DNA from 2 places in the Mesorhizobium sp. B3-2-1 genome. Region 2 is predicted to be linked to the other one. Evidence: predicted binding sites of a transcription regulator. Region 2 holds the regulator's gene; the other holds the start of a gene.
The links. The regulator PhoB, encoded in region 2, activates phosphate uptake and scavenging genes when phosphate is short. The targets are predictions, from matches to a motif close to TGTCATNNANCTGTCAT.
Positions count from the first base shown of each region.

Region 1: the regulator PhoB is predicted to act here: its motif matches at 4,728-4,744, upstream of FJW08_RS06845 (acid phosphatase).

Region 1 is NZ_VFTI01000005.1:49,882-59,412, forward strand. Features, by position in the region: gene FJW08_RS06825 (PLP-dependent aminotransferase family protein) at 1-999, opposite strand, end outside; gene FJW08_RS06830 (GNAT family N-acetyltransferase) at 1,154-1,612, opposite strand; gene FJW08_RS06835 (hypothetical protein) at 1,879-2,370, opposite strand; gene FJW08_RS06840 (DUF922 domain-containing protein) at 2,429-3,067, shown strand; gene FJW08_RS06845 (acid phosphatase) at 3,121-4,656, opposite strand; gene FJW08_RS06850 (cytochrome-c peroxidase) at 4,868-6,103, shown strand; gene FJW08_RS06855 (EAL domain-containing protein) at 6,309-8,711, shown strand; partial or broken gene FJW08_RS06860 (cytochrome-c peroxidase) at 8,740-8,988, shown strand; gene FJW08_RS06870 (SDR family oxidoreductase) at 9,234-9,531, opposite strand, start outside.
Region 2 is NZ_VFTI01000004.1:210,510-220,040, reverse strand. Features, by position in the region: gene pstB (phosphate ABC transporter ATP-binding protein PstB) at 1-741, shown strand, start outside; gene phoU (phosphate signaling complex protein PhoU) at 767-1,474, shown strand; gene phoB (phosphate regulon transcriptional regulator PhoB) at 1,494-2,183, shown strand; partial or broken gene FJW08_RS06155 (sugar kinase) at 2,305-2,484, opposite strand; gene FJW08_RS06150 (sterol desaturase family protein) at 2,564-3,535, opposite strand; gene FJW08_RS06145 (LysR family transcriptional regulator) at 3,648-4,529, shown strand; gene FJW08_RS06140 (ROK family protein) at 4,769-6,013, opposite strand; gene xylF (D-xylose ABC transporter substrate-binding protein) at 6,282-7,322, shown strand; gene FJW08_RS06130 (sugar ABC transporter permease) at 7,467-8,819, shown strand; gene FJW08_RS06125 (ATP-binding cassette domain-containing protein) at 8,830-9,531, shown strand, end outside.

The DNA.
Region 1 (9,531 bases), on a different contig from region 2:
GACGAACATGCCGCCTTCCGGGCGGCTCCAGCTCACGCCCTTCGGCATGTTGGCTTCCAGCGCGCCAAGCAGGCCGTCGCGCCGCCCGCGATAGGCGCCGATGAGCTTTTCCACCTGGCCGTCGAACACGGATTCGGCGGCGCGGTGCATCACCATCTGGTTGACCGACGGGCTGTGCAGGTCCGAAGCCTGTTTCATCAGCACCAGTTTTTCGATCACGTGGCGCGGCGCGCAGACCCAGCCGACGCGCATGCCCGGCGACAGAATCTTCGAGAACGAGCCGCAATAAAGCGTGCGCGCCTTGTCGATGCCGCCGGAGCGCGCGCAGTCGAGCGCCAGGATCGGCGGGACGCCCTCGCCGTCGTAGCGGAGCGCCCGATAGGCCGCATCCTCGATGACGGCGATGTCGAGCTCGCCGGCAAGGTCGAGCACGGCCTCGCGCTGCTTCCGGTCCAGCGTGTCGCCGGTCGGATTGGCGAAATCGGGCACCAGATAGGCGAATTTCACTCGGCCGCCATTCGCGGCGGCAGCGATGTGGTAGGCTGCCGGCGTCATGTTGCCACCGTCGGGCCGCAGCCGGTCATAGCGCGGCTCGTAGGCGTTGAAGGCCTGCAGCGCACCGAGATAGGTCGGCCATGTCACCAGCGCGGTATCGCCCGGCGACAGGAACAGCTTGCCCAGATAATCCAGCGCCTGCTGCGAGCCGGAGGTGATGAAGATGTTGGCCTCGTCGCAGGCGATGCCGAGCTTGCCCATCTGCCCGGCAAGCCAGCGCCGCAGCGGCAGATAGCCTTCCGAGACCTGGTATTGCAGTGCTGCCCCCGCCTCCGCACCGCCGAGCACATCGGCATAGGCCTCGCGGATGGCATCGGCCGGAAACAGCGACGGATCGGGAATGCCGCCGGCAAACGAGATGATGTCCGGCTGGTCGAGGAGCTTCAACAGCTCGCGGATTTCCGACGCCTTCATGCGCGACGAGCGCGAGGCCAGGAGGTTCATAAGGGTCACGACACGCCTCCCCAGACGTTTTTACAATAGGTCAATCTAGCTGACCTATATCCGCTTTGCCGTGCGATTTGAATAGTGCCTGAAGGGCTTCCGCTATACGCCAGTCGCCGCCAGGCCGGAACCGGCGACGGCGCGCGGGCGTCCGTTAAAGGCTCTTCTTGTAACCGATATGGCTGGCGGTGAAGCCGAGCCCGTCATAAAAGCGGTGCGCGTCCGCCCGGCCCTTGTCGGTAGTGAGCTGTACAAGGCGGCAGCCCCGCGCCCGGCATTCGTCGATCGCCCATTCGAACATCTTCTTGCCGACGCCGTCGGAGCGCCTGGCGCTGGCAACGCGAACCGCCTCGATCTGCCCGCGCCAGCCGCCCTTGCGCGAAATGCCGGCAAGGAAGGTGATCTGCAAGGTGCCGATCACCTCCGCGCCGTCCACAGCCACCGCCAGCAGCTGGTTGGGATCGGCGTCGATGGCGTTGAAGGCATCGAGATAGCCCTGCGCCAACGGCAAGGAGGCATCCTCGCGGGCAGCCCCCAGCGGATCATCGGCGAGCATGGCGACGATGGCCGGCAGGTCGGAGGCTTGCGCCTTGCGGAATTGGATGTTGGTCATGGGCGGATGAGATACGGCCGGCAGTACACCAGGGCAAGCCGCTAATGGAATGGAGATCAATGGGCGGAAGCTTGCGCTGCCCCTCATCCGCCTGCCGGCACCTTCTCCCCGTATAGGGACGGGGAGAAGAATGCTGGCCATCCCTCGGCGCCTATTCCTCAGCGTCGGCAATTGGCGAAATCGCCGGCGACAGCGTCTTACTCCCCGTCCCTATACGGGGAGAAATGTCCGGCAGGACAATGAGGGGCAGCGCAACCTCTCGAGGCTCAATCCCCGTCACCTGCCGGCTTGGCCTTGCCGCATTGCGCCAGCACCTTGCCGATGGCGCCGCTCGAGCCCTTCAGCGGAAAACTGATAGCGCCATATTTGGCCGCGCTGACCGACAGATCCCCCTTCGAACGCAGCAGGTCGAGCAGCGGGTCGGCCTTGGTCAGGTCCGCCACGAAATAATTGTACATCTCCTCCAGTTGCAGCGTCTTCGTCACCGTCTTGCCGTCGGCCTTGAAGTCGAACGAGCCGCTGATGCCCGGTTCCAGCTGGGGGCCGCTGGCACCAAGATCGTAGCTCAGCACCGGATTGTCGAAACAGGTCAGCATCAGATACGCGTCGCCTTTCGGCCCGCCGCAGACGGAAGCGGTCAACACGCTGCCGCCCTCGTCTTCTTCCATCTTCGCGCTCCAGCCGCAGGACGCGGCAAAGGCCGGCTGCGCGCCGAGCAAAGCCGCCAAGGCACCGGCGGCAACGAGACATCTTCTCATGACTTCCCCCTCCTGGCATTTGCGGCACCCGCCGGCAGCATATAGGAAAAGCCGTTGAATGGCATTGCTTGTCCAGCAAGGCCGCGCCTTGGAGAGAGCGGTGTTGAGAGTCCGCCTGTGTCTTCTGACAGCCGCCCTGGTGGCCTCGCCGCTCGCCGCGCACGCCGAATGGAAGCCGGTCGAGAAGGTCGAGACCTACGCCATTTCAGGCCAGTCCGGGCTCGAGCTCTACCGGTCGATCGGCCAGAACGGACCGAATGTCGGCATTGCCCGCGCCATTGCCTTCACCAATTTCAAGCTGACCTGGGGAGTCAGGGACTACAAGCCCAGGGGCAAGGGCTGCGTGCTGACGGCGGCGAAGCCGAAACTGATCATCACCTACACATTGCCAAGCCCCTCCGCGCCGCTGCCGCCGGCCGTCCAGAAGAGCTGGGAGGTATTCATCGCCGGCGTCAGTGCCCACGAGAGGGTCCACGGCGCCAGTATGATACAAATGGTCCATGACATCGAAGCCGCGACAGACGGCCTGACCGTTGCCGATGATCCCAAATGCAGCAAGACCAGGGCCGAGGTGGTCCGTCGGCTCGACGCAATCTCGAAGGCGCGGGTGCAGGCAAGCCGCGATTTCGACCGCGTCGAACTCGGCCAGGGCGGCAATCTGCAGAAGCTCATTCTTGCGCTTGTCAATGGCGGCTGAGAAGGCCACCGCGCCCTGCGGCGCGGGCGGCATATCGGCGTTTCGCCCGGTCCCTATCGGCTCAGATCGAGCGCCGCTGAGAGATCGCCCATCGGCGGCTGGTCGTTGTTGCGCAGTGCCTTGTCGCGGGCGACGATGCCGGTCAGCACCGGCAGATCGAAGCGCGCGGTGATGAAGCGCAGGATCGACGTGGTGTCGTATTGCGTGTGGTCGACCGTGCCCATCTTGGCATAGGGCGAGATGATGAAGGCCGGGATGCGGTTGCCCGGGCCCCAGCGGTCGGCCTTGGGCGGCGCGACGTGATCCCAGAAGCCGCCATTCTCGTCATAGGTGACGACGACCAGCATGTGGCCCCATTGCGGGCTTTTCTCCAGATGCGAAACGACGTCGGCCAGATGCTGGTCGCCGCTGGCCACGTCGGCATAGCCGCCATGCTCGTTGAGATTGCCCTGCGGCTTGTAGAAGGCGACTTGCGGCAGCTTGCCGTCATCGATCGCCTTGATGAACTCGGCGCCGTCCAGGCCGCCATCCCTGAGATGCTCGGTGCGCGCGGCGGTCCCGGGCGCGTAAGCCGCGAAATAGTTGAACGGCTGGTGGTGGAACTGGAAGTTCGGCACCGGCGTCGCGTTCTTGCCGTCCAGCGTTGCCTGCCAGGCGCCGGCATACCAGGCCCAGCTCACCCCCTTCAGCGACAGGAGATCGCCGATGGTGATGTCGTGCTGCGGCGGCAGCGTGGTGGGCGCGGCCGGGTCGGCGAGCGCCTTGTCGCCGCCCTCGGCCGGCTTGTTGTGGCTCGGCTGGTAGGGTGGCTGCATGGTGTTGACGGCGTAGAAGTCGGGCGTGATGGCGCCGTCATTGACGAATTTCGGCGCGCCGCCGAGCGCCGAGGCCGGCGAATTGTCGGCAACCTTCAGTGTCACGCCGTCGGGCTCGACGACGGCGATCTGGTCCTTCACCGGGCTGGTGTCGGCGTTGGGATAGACCGGCGTACAGGCGCAGGCGAGCTGGAAATGGTTGAGGAACGAGCCACCGAAGGCGCCCTGGAAGAAATTGTCGGCCAGCACGTATTTCTTCGCCACCGCCCACATCGGCAGGATCGAACCATCATAATGACCCATGACCAGGCCGCCGGAATCGGCCCAGGCGACGAATTTGTCGTTCTTGCCGCCGTCGATCTGCATCTGCTCCTGATAGAAACGGTGCCACAGATCGTGGGTGATGACGTTGGTGCCCTCGTTGAAACCCTTGGGGTCGTCGATGGCGAAGGGGGCGTTGGCGAGATGCGCGGTCTGAGCCTCCGTCACCGCGGGCGTGACGCCCTTTCCGGTCAGCCCGCCCCAGACCGGCGGCAGTTCGGTGAGCGGCTTGCCGTCGCGGTCGAGCTGGCGCGCCTGGTCGGCCGAGACATTGGCCAGCCCGTTGGCGCCGGGGAAGCCGCCATAAAGGTTATCGAAGCTGCGGTTTTCGGCATAGATGACGACGACGGTGTCGATCTTGTCGAAGCCGGCAGGGGCAGCATTGGCCGCAGCGAGAGGAATGAGGGCCGAACCGGCCAGACAGAAGGAAGTGAGGAGCTTGAGCCTCGTCATGGAAAGACCTCGTGGCTTGACGGTGGCTGGAGGAACGCGGGGAACCATAGCGGCAGGTAACGTGGATGCCTTGTCACCTTTGTGACATCCGCCGCCTCGGCGAACACGGTTTCGTGAGCACTGGGGCCGGTCATCAATCCGTTGCACTGCATTCCTATTTCCCGGCCAAAGCGGACCATGCCCCATGAAGACGAGACGATGGGAAAGCCTGATGATCGCGATTGCCGCGATCTCGACCTTCGCACTTGCCGCGCTCGCGAATACGGCGGACGGCGTCCATCCCGGCCCGCTATCGCGCGCGCAGGCGTTCGCGCGCGCCGAGGCGCTCACCGCCTTGGGGCGAAAAATGTTCTTCGACCCGGCGCTGTCGGCCTCGGGCAAGCAGGCCTGCTCGTCCTGTCATGATCCGCGCCACGCTTTCGGTCCGGCCTCGGCATCTCCGGTCGAGATGGGAGGCCCGAACCTCGACCAGCCGGGCGTGCGCGCCGTGCCGTCGCTGCGCTATCTCCAGGCGGCACCTGCCTTCACCGAGCATTTCCACGATTCCGAGGACGAAGGCGACGAGAGCGTCGACAACGGTCCGACCGGTGGCCTGACCTGGGACGGCCGCGCCGACCATGGCAAGGATCAGGCGAAAATCCCCCTGCTCTCGCCCTTCGAGATGGCCAACAAGGATGAAGCAGCCGTCTCCGCCTCCCTGCGCAAGACCGCCTATGCCGATGACTTCAAGGCCGTGTTCGGGCAGGATGTCTTCGAGCGCCCGGGCGACGCCTTCACCGCCGCCGCCGAGGCGCTTGGCACGTTCGAGCAGAGTGCCGCCGATTTCTATCCCTATTCCAGCCGCTACGATGCCTTCCTTGCCGGCAAGGCGACGCTGTCGGCGCAGGAACTGCGTGGCCGCGAACTGTTCGAGGACGAGGCGAAAGGCAATTGCGCCTCCTGCCATCTCAGTGAACCCGCCAATGACGGCGAGCCGCCGCAATTCACCGATTTCGGGCTGATCGCCATCGCCGTGCCGCGTAATCCGGCGATCCCGGCCAACGCCGACCCCGCCTATGCCGATCTCGGCCTGTGCGGCCCGCTGCGCACCGATTTTCGCGGCCGCACCGATTATTGCGGCCTGTTCAAGACACCGACGCTGCGCAACGTCGCGCTGCGCAAGAGCTTCTTCCACAACGGCTATTTCCACACGCTGCGCGACGCCGTCGCCTTCTATGCCAGCCGCGACACCGACCCCGGCCGCTGGTATCCGAGGAATACCGACGGTACGATCGACAAATATGACGATTTGCCAAAGGCTTACTGGGGAAATCTCAACCAAGAATCGCCCTTCAATGGCAAGAAACCCGGCGACAAGCCGGCGCTGAACGACGCCGAAATCGACGATATCGTGGCGTTTCTGCAGACGCTCACCGATGCCGATCAGCGGACCGAGCCAGCGAATTGAACCCTTGGACCTCGCGCGGGCCGACGTGCCGGATTGGCCGCGCCCGCGAACCAGTTTCTGGACCTTGCCGGATTGCCGCGCGGGCCGGGAGGAACGGTAAAGAAGGACATTCGTCATTAGGGCTTCCTAAACTGCTCTGGGGTATCCCTTGCCAATCGATGGTAGGACGCCGATGAACGCATTCGGGCGAGCAGTCGGATTTGTGGTGATCCTTGTCACCGGCGCAGCAATGCTGGTGGCTTTGCACATCGATGCCCAGCGGGATTACGCGCTTGCCAGGGAACGTTATCTGGAAAACTCCCGGGCGGCATCGCGCGCGACCGCCAAGACCGTCGAAGACGCCTTGCGGTCCGTCTACGAAAATGTCCGGACCCTGACCTATCTGCCAAGCGTCAGGAACCTCGACCGGCACGGCACCAATCTGGGCGACGAAGGCCGTGCGACCATCCAGCAGATCTACAATAACCTCGCTAACAACGTCTCCATTTCCGAGGTCTACTTCCTGCCGCTGGATTTCGACCCGGACCGCTTCGACGCCGTGACCGGCAAGCTCGAGGAGCCGATCCTCCAGTTCGACCAGTTGATCGTGAATGCCAGGGCAAGGTCAGACGCCGCCGCGTACACAAAGCCCGTCAAGCTGGATGACAATTCGCTGATCCGTCCGCCCGAAGAAGTTGAAACCTATGAATACCATGAACTGGTCAAACAGCTTGCCTGGCTGAAGGCGAACTATCCCAATTCCAGCAACATCGACGGGCTGGATGTGCCGGTCATCGGCACGAAGGAACTCATCACCTGCGACAACACCGATTTCATCCATACCGGCAATGACGCTGATCGCTCCGGCTTCATTCTTTCGGTCCCGGTCTTCGGCCAGGATGGCAGACTGCGCGGCTCCGTCTCGGCGATCATGCTCACCTCGGCGTTGAGGAAACTGTTGCCGAGCAGCGATTATGTCATCGTCAATTCAGGCTACGGGTTCGAATCCGACCAGCACAAGATGTCGACGGCCCTGGCGGCTGATTCCCACGCTTTCACGGCTGCGGACCCCAATCTGATCTATTCCGAAGTCCTCCCGCTCTCGCTCAACGATCCTAGAAGTGCCTGGGGTCTCTGGGCCGGTTTTCCCAACAGCAGATTCGACGACAACATGGACGCCCAGGCCGTGCGGGAATTCGAACTGGCCGGCTACGCGGCGGTCGCGGTCGTCACGCTGCTGGCGGCGGCCTGCTGGTATGCGATCGGGCGCACGATGACGATGCAGGCCGATGCCGCCGAGACCCTGGAGCGGCGGGTCGAGGAACGCACCATCGAGATCCAGCACCTCGCCACGCACGACATCCTTACCGGCCTGCCCAACCGGGGTCTGTTGGCCGGCACGATGGACGAGGCGCTGAGAAGCCTCAGGGAGGGCGAGAAGCTGGCCGTCCATTGCGTCGATCTCGACCGTTTCAAACCGGTCAATGACACGCTCGGCCATCCGATCGGCGACCGGCTCCTCAGTGAAGTGGCGAGGCGCCTGCAGCAGCAGGCCGGTGAGACCGCCATGGTGGCAAGGATCGGCGGCGACGAATTCGTCATCCTCCAGCTCTTGCTCGATGGCAGTGACGAGGCCGGCGTTCTGGCGAGCCGGGTCATTCACGCCCTGGCCGGCGAATTCTTGATCCAGGGCCACAAGATCAACATTGGCAGCAGCATCGGCATCGCCGTCTTCCCGGACGATGGGCAAAGTTCGGAAATCCTCATCCGCAATGCCGACCTTGCCTTGTACAAGGCCAAGATGGAGGGCCGCGGGACCTGCAGGTCTTTCGAGGCAGGAATGGACGCAAGACTGCGGGAGCGGCGCCAGCTCGAGTCCGAGCTTGCTCTCGGCGTCGCGAACGAGCAGTTCGTCCTGCACTATCAACCGCTGCATGACGCACAGACCTCGGAACTGACGGGCTTCGAAGCGCTGGTGCGATGGGAGCATCCGCGCCTCGGCCTGCTCCAACCATCGGAGTTTATCCAGATGGCCGAGGAGACGGGCGTGATCGAGGCGCTTGGCGAGTGGATCTTGAGGCGTGCCTGCGTCGACGCCGCGAAGTGGCCCGCGACCATCAAGGTCGCGGTCAATCTCTCGCCGGCCCAGTTCAAACAGCAGACGCTGCCGCTTCAGGTTGCCTCGGCGCTCGTGGCCTCGGGCCTGCTGCCGTCACGGCTCGAGCTGGAAATCACCGAGTCGGTGCTGCTTGCGCACAATGAAAACACGATAACGACGCTCCACCGCCTGCAGGATCTGGGCATCAGCATAGCCATGGACGATTTCGGCACCGGCTATTCCTCGCTGAGCTATCTCAGGTCGTTTCCGTTCAACCGCATCAAGATCGACCGCAGCTTCGTCAGCCTGATGTGCGAGAGCAGCGAAAGCCGGGCGATCGTCAAGGCCGTCGCCGAACTCGGCGCGACGCTCGGCATGACCACGACCGCGGAAGGCGTCGAGACCGAGGACCAGTACAGGCTGGTCAAGGAAAATGGTTGCACGGATGTCCAAGGCTGGTTCTTCGGCCGCCCAATGCCGTGCTCCGAGGTTCATAGACTTTTCGAAAGGCCAAATGCCTTGAGCGCGTAGGCGATGCGGCGCGCCGGAGACACCGACACTGCGCGACGCCGTCGCCTTCTACGCCAGCCGCGACACCGACCCCGGCCGCTTGTACCCGAAAAACACCGACGGCACGGTCGACCAATATGACGATTTGCCAAAGGCTTACTCTCCGAACCTGAATCAAGACCCGCCCTTCGACGGCAAGAAAACCGGCGACAAGCCGGCGCTCGACGACGCCGAGATCGACGATATCGTGGCGTTTCTGCAGACGTTGACGGATGCGGATCAGGTGGGGGGCCACTGAAGCGTCGGGACAAGCATGGCACCCAAAACGAAACGCCGGCGGGCCAGCGCCCCCCTCTGTCCTGCCGGACATCTCCCCCTCGAGGGGGGGAGATCGGATGTCACCACGGCTTTCGCCAATTTTCAGTGTTGAAGAAAAGAGCCGGCGCCGAAGCTGCCAATCTCCCCCCTTGAGGGGGAGATGTCCGGCAGGACAGAGGGGGGCGCTGGCCCGCCGGCTTCTGCAAGGGATCGAGCCAATCCCGCTCACAGCGCCCGGATCACGCCCCCATCCACGCGGATATTCTGCCCCGTAATATATCCCGCCCCTTCGGAAGCCAGGAAGGCAATCGTCGCGGAGATCTCCTCACTCGTCCCGTAGCGCTGCATCGGCACGTTGTCGCGGCGCTCTTCGGTGGCGGGCAGGCTGTCGATCCAGCCGGGCAGCACATTGTTCATGCGCACATTGTCGGCCGCATAGGTGTTGGCGAAAATCTTGGTGTAGGCGGCAAGGCCGGCGCGGAACACGGCCGAGGTCGGGAACATCGCGTTCGGCTCGGCGACC
Region 2 (9,531 bases):
GAGGTCAAGAACCTCAATTTCTACTACGGCCAGTCGAAGGCGCTGAAGGACATCACGTTGTCGCTGCCCGAGCGCAGCGTGACGGCCTTCATCGGACCGTCGGGCTGCGGAAAGTCGACGCTGCTGCGCGTCTTCAACCGCATCTACGAACTATACCCCAAGCAGACCGCCGAGGGTCAGGTGCTGCTCGACGGCCAAAACGTTCTCGACCGCTCGCAGGATCTCAACCTGCTGCGCACCAAGATCGGCATGGTGTTCCAGAAGCCGACGCCGTTCCCGATGTCGATCTATGAGAACATCGCCTTCGGTGTCAGGCTCTACGAGAAGATCAGCAAGGCCGAGATGGACGGCCGTGTCGAACAGGCGCTGAAGCGCGCGGCACTGTGGACCGAGGTCAAGGACAAGCTGAACGCCAGCGGCCTCAGCCTGTCGGGCGGCCAGCAGCAGCGGCTTTGCATCGCCCGCACCGTGGCGGTCAAGCCGGAAGTCATCCTGCTCGACGAGCCGGCCTCGGCGCTCGACCCATTGTCGACCGCCAAGATCGAGGAACTGATCGACGAGTTGCAGGCCGACTACACGATTGTCATCGTCACCCACAACATGCAGCAGGCCGCGCGCGTCTCGAAGCAGACGGCTTTCATGTATCTGGGCGAACTGGTCGAATTCGACAAGACCGAGAAGATCTTCACGTCGCCTCGCGAGAAGCGCACGCAGGACTACATCACCGGCCGCTTCGGCTGATATCACGCATACGAGGACCAGGATCATGGCCGAACACACAGTCGCAGCCTTCGACGAGGATCTCGGACAGATCAGCAGGCTGATCAGCGACATGGGCGATCTCGCCGGCACGATGGTCGGCGGCGCCACCAAGGCGTTGCTGAATTCGGACAACGCGCTGGCACAGCGCGTCGTCTCCGACGACGCCATCATGGACGCGCGCCAGCGCGAACTCGACGACCGCGCCATCACCCTGATCGCCAAGCGCCAGCCGATGGCCGACGATCTGCGCCATGTCGTCGGCTCGATCCGCATGGCGGGCGATCTCGAGCGCATCGGCGACCTTGCCAAGAACATCGCCAAGCGCGTCGGCTCCGTCGGCCTCACCGCCACGCCGCGCGACCTGTCGCATTCGATCGACTCCATGGCGCAGCTGGTGCTGATCCAGGTGCAGGGCGTGGTCGAGGAATATGCGGCCGGCGATGCCGCCGCACTCGCCAAGCTCAGGAACGACGACGAACGCATCGACGTCAAATACACCTCGGTGTTCCGCGAACTCCTGACCTACATGATGGAGGATCCGCGCAACATCACGGCTTGCACGCATCTCTTGTTCTGCGCCAAGAACCTCGAACGCATCGGCGACCATGTGACCAACATCGCCGAGAATGCGTATTATGTGCTGACCGGCACGCAACTGCCCGCCAACCGTCCGAAGCAGGACGAGACGGCGATGTCGGTGCCGGCGGCTTGACGGCAGGGATGATCAATCGATGATCGCGCCACGCATCATGGTGGTGGAGGACGAGGAGCCGCTCGGCGTGCTCCTCCGCTACAATCTGGAATCGGAAGGTTACCAGGTCGAGGTGGTGACACGCGGCGACGAAGCCGAGATCCGCCTCCAGGAGAACGTGCCCGACCTCCTGGTGCTCGACTGGATGGTGCCGGCGATTTCCGGCATCGAGCTCTGTCGGCGCCTGCGAATGCGGCCCGAGACCGAGAGGCTGCCGATCATCATGCTGACGGCGCGCGGCGAGGAGAGCGACCGCGTGCGCGGCCTTTCGACCGGCGCCGACGATTATCTAGTCAAGCCGTTCTCGACGCCGGAATTCATGGCCCGGGTCAAGGCGCTGCTGCGCCGCGCCAAGCCGGAAGTGCTGTCCAGCGTGCTCAAGGTCGGCGACATCGTGCTCGACCGCGAATCGCACCGGGTCTATCGCAAGAAGAGTGAGATCCGGCTCGGACCGACCGAGTTCCGCCTGCTGGAATTCATGATGCGCCATCCCGGCCGCGTGTTCTCGCGCAGCCAGTTGCTCGACAATGTCTGGGGCGAGACGATCTATATCGACGAGCGCACCGTGGACGTGCATGTCGGACGGCTGCGCAAGGCGGTCAACAATGGCCGCATGCCCGACGTCATCCGCACCATCCGCGGCGCGGGCTACGCGATCAGGGAAGACTAGACGTCTGTCCCATCTCGGTGAGATCGGAATGGGGAGCGCCCACGTGTATGATTGTGCACCTTCCAGAGCAAAACAATCATGCATGCCGCGCCGATCACATGGAAGAAAAACAAATCCCGATGTCGAAGGAGATCGATTTCGAATGCTGGCCGCCGGCGGTGTGGGCGATCGCCTCGCGCAGTGCCGGCTCGATCAGGTCGAAGGCCGCCGCGCAGACGCCGACCATGGCGACGGGTGCGGGATCGATCAGCGCGAACAGGCTGCCAAGCCCGTATCCGAGCGCTTCGCCGGCCTTGCGGTAAAGAGATCGGGGGCTAGGGCGGTCTGCGGCGTAAACCTGCCTGAGGACTTATATCACGTGCCCCTTCCGCCGGCGTGACCTATAGCCGGCGCCGCGCGGCAAGACGCGCCTTCATCCGTGCCTTTGCCGATTCAGTGCCATCGTGGAAGGTGTCGAACCACTTGTCCCATGGCACTTCCAGCGTGCCGTAGTTCACCTCAAAGTAGCGATGATGAAGCTGGTGGTGGAAGGTGCCCAGGTCGACGCGCTTGCGCCCGGCCAGCCAGAGCCCTTCGAACCCGGTATGGGTGGTAATGGCGTAAAGGCCATAGAACATCAGGTGGCAGATAAGATGCACCGGGCTGGACGGAACAACGAAATGGACCAGCGCGGTTCCGAAATAGAAAATGTGTTCAACCGGGTGCATCGCAAGGCCCGACCACGGCCCCACATCAATATTGCGGTGATGCAGCGCGTGGATGCGGTAAAGGAGCTTCGTATGGAGCAGCCGGTGAATCCAGTAGAAGTAGAAACTCTCCCAGATCGGGATCAACAGGAAGAGGCCGACGAACCAGACCGGGTGGCCGGACCATGTTAGAGTCGGCGCATAGCCATTGGCCATCGCCCACCAGACCAGCGCCTCGTATGCCGACCAGATCGTTACGCCCGAAGCCAGCGACCAGAACACGTTGTCGGCCAGTTGGCTGTCGAAACTGAACGCGCGCCCCTTGCGCGGGTAGGGGCGCGGATCAAACTTCTTGTCGGTGCCCTGCAACTGGTGGCGGTGAAAAACAAGATGCAGCCCCTGCGCTACAACTACCGTCAGGCCGAAGTCTCGTAGCCAGATCACCCCGATCCATAGCCCTGGCTCCTTCGCCTGGGCAAGCGTGGGGCTGGCCAAGGCATAAGCCGCGAAGGCCAGCCCCACGATGACGAGATTGATTGAGACAGGCAGCCAGCTTCCGACATACCAGCGAAAGATCGCTGCGAGGTTCAGCGGCCAGCGCCAGACCGGCGCAATCTCAATGGGCAGGCTGTCGGGGACGTGGTTCCATTCCTTCCGGTCTGACATCGATGTCGCTCTTTTCCGGCCGTGGTTCATGCGCAGGGTATTGCTCGGAAATTGACAACACAAAGAATATCTTTTCAGGTATTGGGGTCATTTTAATTGATGGTAAGATCTCATGAAAACACCGCACCCGACCTGGCTGCTCGCCTTCGAGGCGGCGGCGCGGTATGGCAGTTTCACCGCCGCGGCCGCTGAGCTGAACCTGACCGCAGCGGCCGTCAGCCAGCATATCCGCCTGCTGGAAAAGCATGTCGGCGCGCGGCTGTTCGAGCGGCTGCCGCGCGGCGTTGCGCTGACGGATATCGGCCAGGCCTATGCCCAGCCGGTGCGCCAGTCCTTCGCCGAGTTGCAGCGGGCGACGGACGGTCTCTTCGCGCGCCCATCGCGGCGGGTGGTGCGGGTGCGCGCCTCGATCACTTGGGCGGCGTTGATCCTCGCGCCCCGGCTGGCCGATTTTCGGCAGGCCCATCCAGAGATCGAAATCCAACTCTCCACCTTCGTCTGGTCCGATCGTTTTGAAGCCGGCAACAGCGATGTCGACATCCGCTGGGGGCACGGCGACTGGCCCGAGGGTGCGGTTCAACTGCTGGCCCATGAATCCGCGATCGTCGTCTGCCATCCTGCCGACACCGCCTGGTTGGCGGGGCGCCGGGACATCGGCGACTTCCCCTTTGCCTGCCTGCACCATGTGATCGGGTTTGAGACCGAGTGGCAGCGCCTGTCGGATCATTTCGGCCTCGCCCTCCCGGCCCCGCCGCAGCGTGCCCGCTACGATTCATCGCTGCTCGCGCTCTGGGCGATGACCACGGGCGGCGGCGCCATGATCGTTCTGGAGAGTTTCGCCAGGCCGTTTCTCGATTCCGGCCAACTGGTCGCGCCCTTGCCGCACCGCGTGCCCATAAGTGGCGCGCATTACATGGTGCAGGCCGACGGGGCGGGACGCAATGACGCGGTGCAGACCTTCTGCCGCTGGGCTGCGGCGCTCTACCCGGCCTGAACGCCGGTTGTGGGTACTGGCGCACGGCGGACCGCACCGCCGCCCGACGGGGGCTTAGAGCCGGATGATTTTAGGTCGAATCGACCTGAAATCTGAATCCTTCTCTAAATCGAAGAGATAGAGCATGATGTCGTCCGAAAACCGCTTCACACTTTTCGACATCATGCTCTAGCAGGAGGCTCGAAATCTGGCGGGTAGTATGTCATGCCCCGTCGGAGTGATTGGGTTCGATCTTGGTCTCAGGCAACGTTCTTTCCCGCGCCCGCCCTTGCCTGCACGCCAGGCGCGAAAATCTCCTGGTCGACGAAGGTCAATGCGCGCATGGCGCAGCCTTCGCGGATGAGCGGCAGCTCGTTCGGCTCGGTGTCGAAGGAAATCGATTCCGAATGCTGGCCGCCGGCAGTCTGGGCGATGGCCTCGCGCAAGGCCGGCTCGATCAGGTCGAAGGCGGCGGCGCTGACGCCGACCATCGCAACCGGTGCCGGATCGATCAGCGCGAAAAGACTACCGAGGCCATAGCCCAGCGCCTCGCCGGCCTTGCGATAGGCTTCGCGCTCCGGTCCGTCCTTCTCCCTTGCCGTCGCGGCGAGTGTCCGCATTTGCGCGTCGCTGACATCGGCGACCGGCTCGGTGTCCTCGCCAAGCTGCCTGGCGTTACGCCAGATGGCGTAGTTGCCGGCATAGGCCTCGACACAGCCGCGCCGCCCGCAGCGGCAGAGCGCGCCGCCGGGGCGATGGATCATGTGGCCGAACTCGCCACCCGACGAATGCGTGCCGGTGAACAGCTCGCCCTTCAGCACAAGGCCCATGCCGATGCCGTGCGAGAGCAGGATGGCGATGAAGTCGTCGCGGTAGCGTTCGGGGTCGCGCCAGCGCAGCGCCACCGCCATCATGTTGCAGTCGTTCTCCACGGTGGCGGGGATGCCGAATTCGGCTTCGAGTATGTCGGCGAAGGCTATGTCCGTCTGCGGCGTGATCGGCGACCACAGCATGGCGCGCGCCTCGGTGTCGGTGATGCCCTGGATCGCCAACGCGATGCGGGCCACACTGCGGACATCGAGATCGGGATCCTCGAGGCGACGTCGTACTATTGCCGTGCATTCGCCGATCAGCGCCTCGCGCGACATGGTCAGCGTGTCCAGCCGGCGCTGTTCCTCGGCGACCACCTGGCCGGCATAATCGATGACGGCGACAGAGAGGAAATTCAGCGACAGCACCACGGTCATCACAGCCGCGGCCTCGGGGTTGAGGCCAAGGCCGACCTGTGGCCGGCCGCGTTTCAGTGAGCCGGCCTCGTTGGGCTTGCCTTCGGTCAGGATACCCTCTGCGATCAGGTCGGCTGATATCGCCGATATGGTCGAGTGGCTGAGGGCCGTGGTCGCGGCGATCTCGGTGCGCGAGGGCTGGCCACCCTGGCGCACGGCTGCAATCACCATTGCGCGGTTGCGCCGGCGCAGATCGTCGTGACGGATTCCGACCGACATGCTTTCCCACATCCTCCCCGTCGCCGTGGTTCCTGACGCCCCTCGACACCTCCGGCAACGCGTCGAATACTGGCAGAAGCGGCTGGTGCTGTCATTTATTTATTGCGGGACTCGAAAAAAGGTTCCCGGCACCTCAAAATGCATCAGAATCGATGTTGACAGCGTTCCGACGATGGACCAGTATTTTTTCGGGGCTCGAAAAAATAGGGCCTCTGTGCCGGCCTTCGGGCCAGTTTGGTCGCGCCATACGCGGCGCAGGGAGGATAACATGAAGAGATTCACAGTCGCCATTCTGGCGGGTGTCGCCATGTCGCTGACACTGGCGTCGGTCGCGCAGGCGAAGGACAAGGTCATCGGCGTTTCGTGGTCGAATTTCCAGGAAGAGCGCTGGAAGACTGACGAAGCCGCCATGAAGAAGGCGATCGAGGCCGCGGGCGACAAATACATTTCCGCCGATGCGCAGTCCAATCCCGGCAAGCAGCTGACCGATGTCGAAAGCCTGATTTCGCAGGGCGCCAATTCGCTGATCATCCTGGCGCAGGATGCGTCGGCCATTGGCCCGGCGGTACAGAAGGCGCTCGACGAGGGCATTCCGGTCGTCGGCTATGACCGCCTGATCGAGAACAAGGACGTCTTCTACCTGACCTTCGACAACAAGGAAGTCGGCCGCATGCAGGCCCGCGAGGTGTTCAAGGTGAAGCCTGAAGGCAACTACGTCTTCATCAAGGGCTCGGGCGCCGACCCGAACGCCGACTTCCTGTTCTCGGGCTCGATGGAAGTGCTGAAGGAAGCCATCGACAGCGGCAAGATCAAGAATGTTGGCGAAGCCTATACGGACGGCTGGCTGCCCGCCAACGCCCAGAAGAACATGGAGCAGTTCCTCACCGCCAACGACAACAAGATCGACGCGGTGGTCGCGGCCAATGACGGCACCGCCGGCGGCGTCGTCGCGGCGTTGACGGCGCAGGGGCTCGCCGGCACCGTGCCGGTCTCTGGCCAGGACGGCGACCACGCCGCGCTCAACCGCATCGCGCTCGGCACCCAGACCGTGTCGGTGTGGAAGGACGCGCGTGAACTCGGCAAGAACGCCGCCGAGATCGCCTCGCAGCTCGCCGACGGCAAGAAGATGACCGACATCGCCGGCGCGAAGGATTTCACGACGCCTGGCGGCAACACCGTCAAGTCGCTGTTCCTGACCCCGGTCGCCATCACCAAGGACAATCTCAACCTCGTCATCGACGCCGGCTGGATCAAGAAGGACGAAGTCTGCGCTGGCGTCGCCGCCGGCAGCGTCGCGGCCTGCAACTGAGTTTGACCGCTTGCAGAAGTGAAGGCGCCGCGGCCCCAAAGCCGCGGCGTTTTCTCAAAAAGATTTGTGTTTCCGCGTCGCGCGGATAGCTTTCTAGGCTGGGTTCGGCATCCGCGTCAGACGGCCAGCCGGTTGGAGGAAATCATGACCGACACGACGTCCGACCTGCAGGCCGACACCGCGCGAGCCTCGGAACTCGGCGCGGTCGCCCGGTTCCTGAAAGCGACCGAGATCGACACCCGCATGCTGGGCATGATCGGCGCCCTGCTGCTGATCTGGATCGCGCTGCATGTGATTTCGAGCCTGCGTCTTGGCGTCAATCCGCTCGATTTCGACAGCCGCACGTTTCTCACGCCGCGCAACCTGTGGAACCTGTCGGTCCAGACGTCGGCGGTCGCCATCATGGCCTGCGGCATGGTGCTGGTCATCGTCATGCGCAACATCGACCTGTCCGTCGGTTCCGCCGAGGGCTTGATCGGCATGGTCATGGGCTTTGCCCAGGTGCATTTCCTGGTCCGGTTCGTGGGGCTTGAACTCGGCAATCCGTGGATCTGGGTGCTGGCGCTGGTCATCGGCCTGGCGCTCGGCCTTTTGATCGGCGCGTTCCAGGGCTTCGTGATCGCCTATCTCGAAGTGCCGGCCTTCATCGTCACGCTGGGCGGCCTGCTGGTCTGGCGCGGTGCCGCCTGGTGGGTCACGTCAGGCCAGACGGTGGCACCGCTCGACGCCACCTTCCAGCTGATGGGCGGCGGACCGGCCGGATCGATCGGCGCCACCTGGAGCTGGGTCGTGGGCATCGTTGCCTGCCTGGCCGTCGTGTTTGCGCTGTTCAACGGAAGGGTGCAGCGCAAGCGTTTCCGGTTCCCGCTGCGCCCGATCTGGGCCGAGACGCTGCTCGGCGTCGTCACCTGCGCCGTCATCATGGGCGCGGTGTGGCTCGCCAACTCCTATCCGTGGCCGATCGGCATCGTGAAGCGCTACGCGGCCGCCAACAACATCACCGTGCCCGAGGGCGGCCTGTTCATCGCCCACGGCATCGCCATACCGGTACTGATGGCGGTCGCCGTCGGTCTGGTCATGACCTTCATCACCAAACGCACCCGTTTCGGCCGTTATGTCTTTGCCATCGGCGGCAATCCGGAAGCGGCCAACCTCGCCGGCATCAACACGCGCTGGATCACCATGAAGGTGTTCATGATCATGGGCGTGCTGGCCACCATCGCAGCCGCCATTTCGTCGGCACGGCAGAACTCGGCCACCAATGTGCTTGGCACATTGGACGAGCTGCTCGTCATTGCCGCGGCCGTCATCGGCGGCACGTCGCTCGCCGGCGGCTCGGGAACGATCATCGGCGCCATGCTCGGCGCGTTGCTGATGCAGTCGCTGCAGTCGGGCATGGTGCTCCTCGGCGTCGACTCGCCGCTGCAGAGCATCGTCGTCGGCGCCGTGCTGGTCATCGCGGTGTGGCTCGACACAGTCTATCGCAAGCGGGTTTAGGGGTACGATCATGGCTGACAAGACCGCTCCCGCAACCGCCCCCATGGGCACGCCGCTGGTCGATATGCGCAACATCTCGATCGCCTTCGGCGGCATCCGCGCCGTCGACGACGCCTCGATCGATCTTTTCCCCGGCGAGGTCGTGGCGCTGCTCGGCCACAACGGCGCCGGCAAGTCGACGCTGATCAAGATCCTGTCCGGCGCCTACAAGCGCGACTCCGGCCAGATTTTCGTCAATGGCGAGGAGGCAGCGATCTCCAACCCGCGCGACGCCAAGAAATACGGCATCGAGACGATCTACCAGACGCTGGCGCTGGCCGACAATGTCGATGCGGCCGCCAATCTGTTCCTCGGCCGCGAGCTGATGACCGCCTGGGGCACGCTCGACGACGTCGCCATGGAGGCCGAGGCGCGCAAGGTGATGGGGCGGCTCAATCCCCGCTTCCAGCGCTTCAAGGAGCCGGTGATCAAACTGTCGGGCGGACAGCGGCAATCGGTGGCGATCGCACGCGCCATCCTGTTCAACGCCCGTATCCTCATCATGGACGAGCCGACGGCGGCTCTCGGGCCCCAGGAAACGGCGCAGGTCGGCGAACTGGTCAGGCAGCTCAAGTCCGACGGCATCGGCATCTTCCTGATCAGCCACGACATCCACGACGTGTTCGAGCTGGCCGACCGGGTCTGCGTGATGAAGAACGGCCAGGTCGTCGGC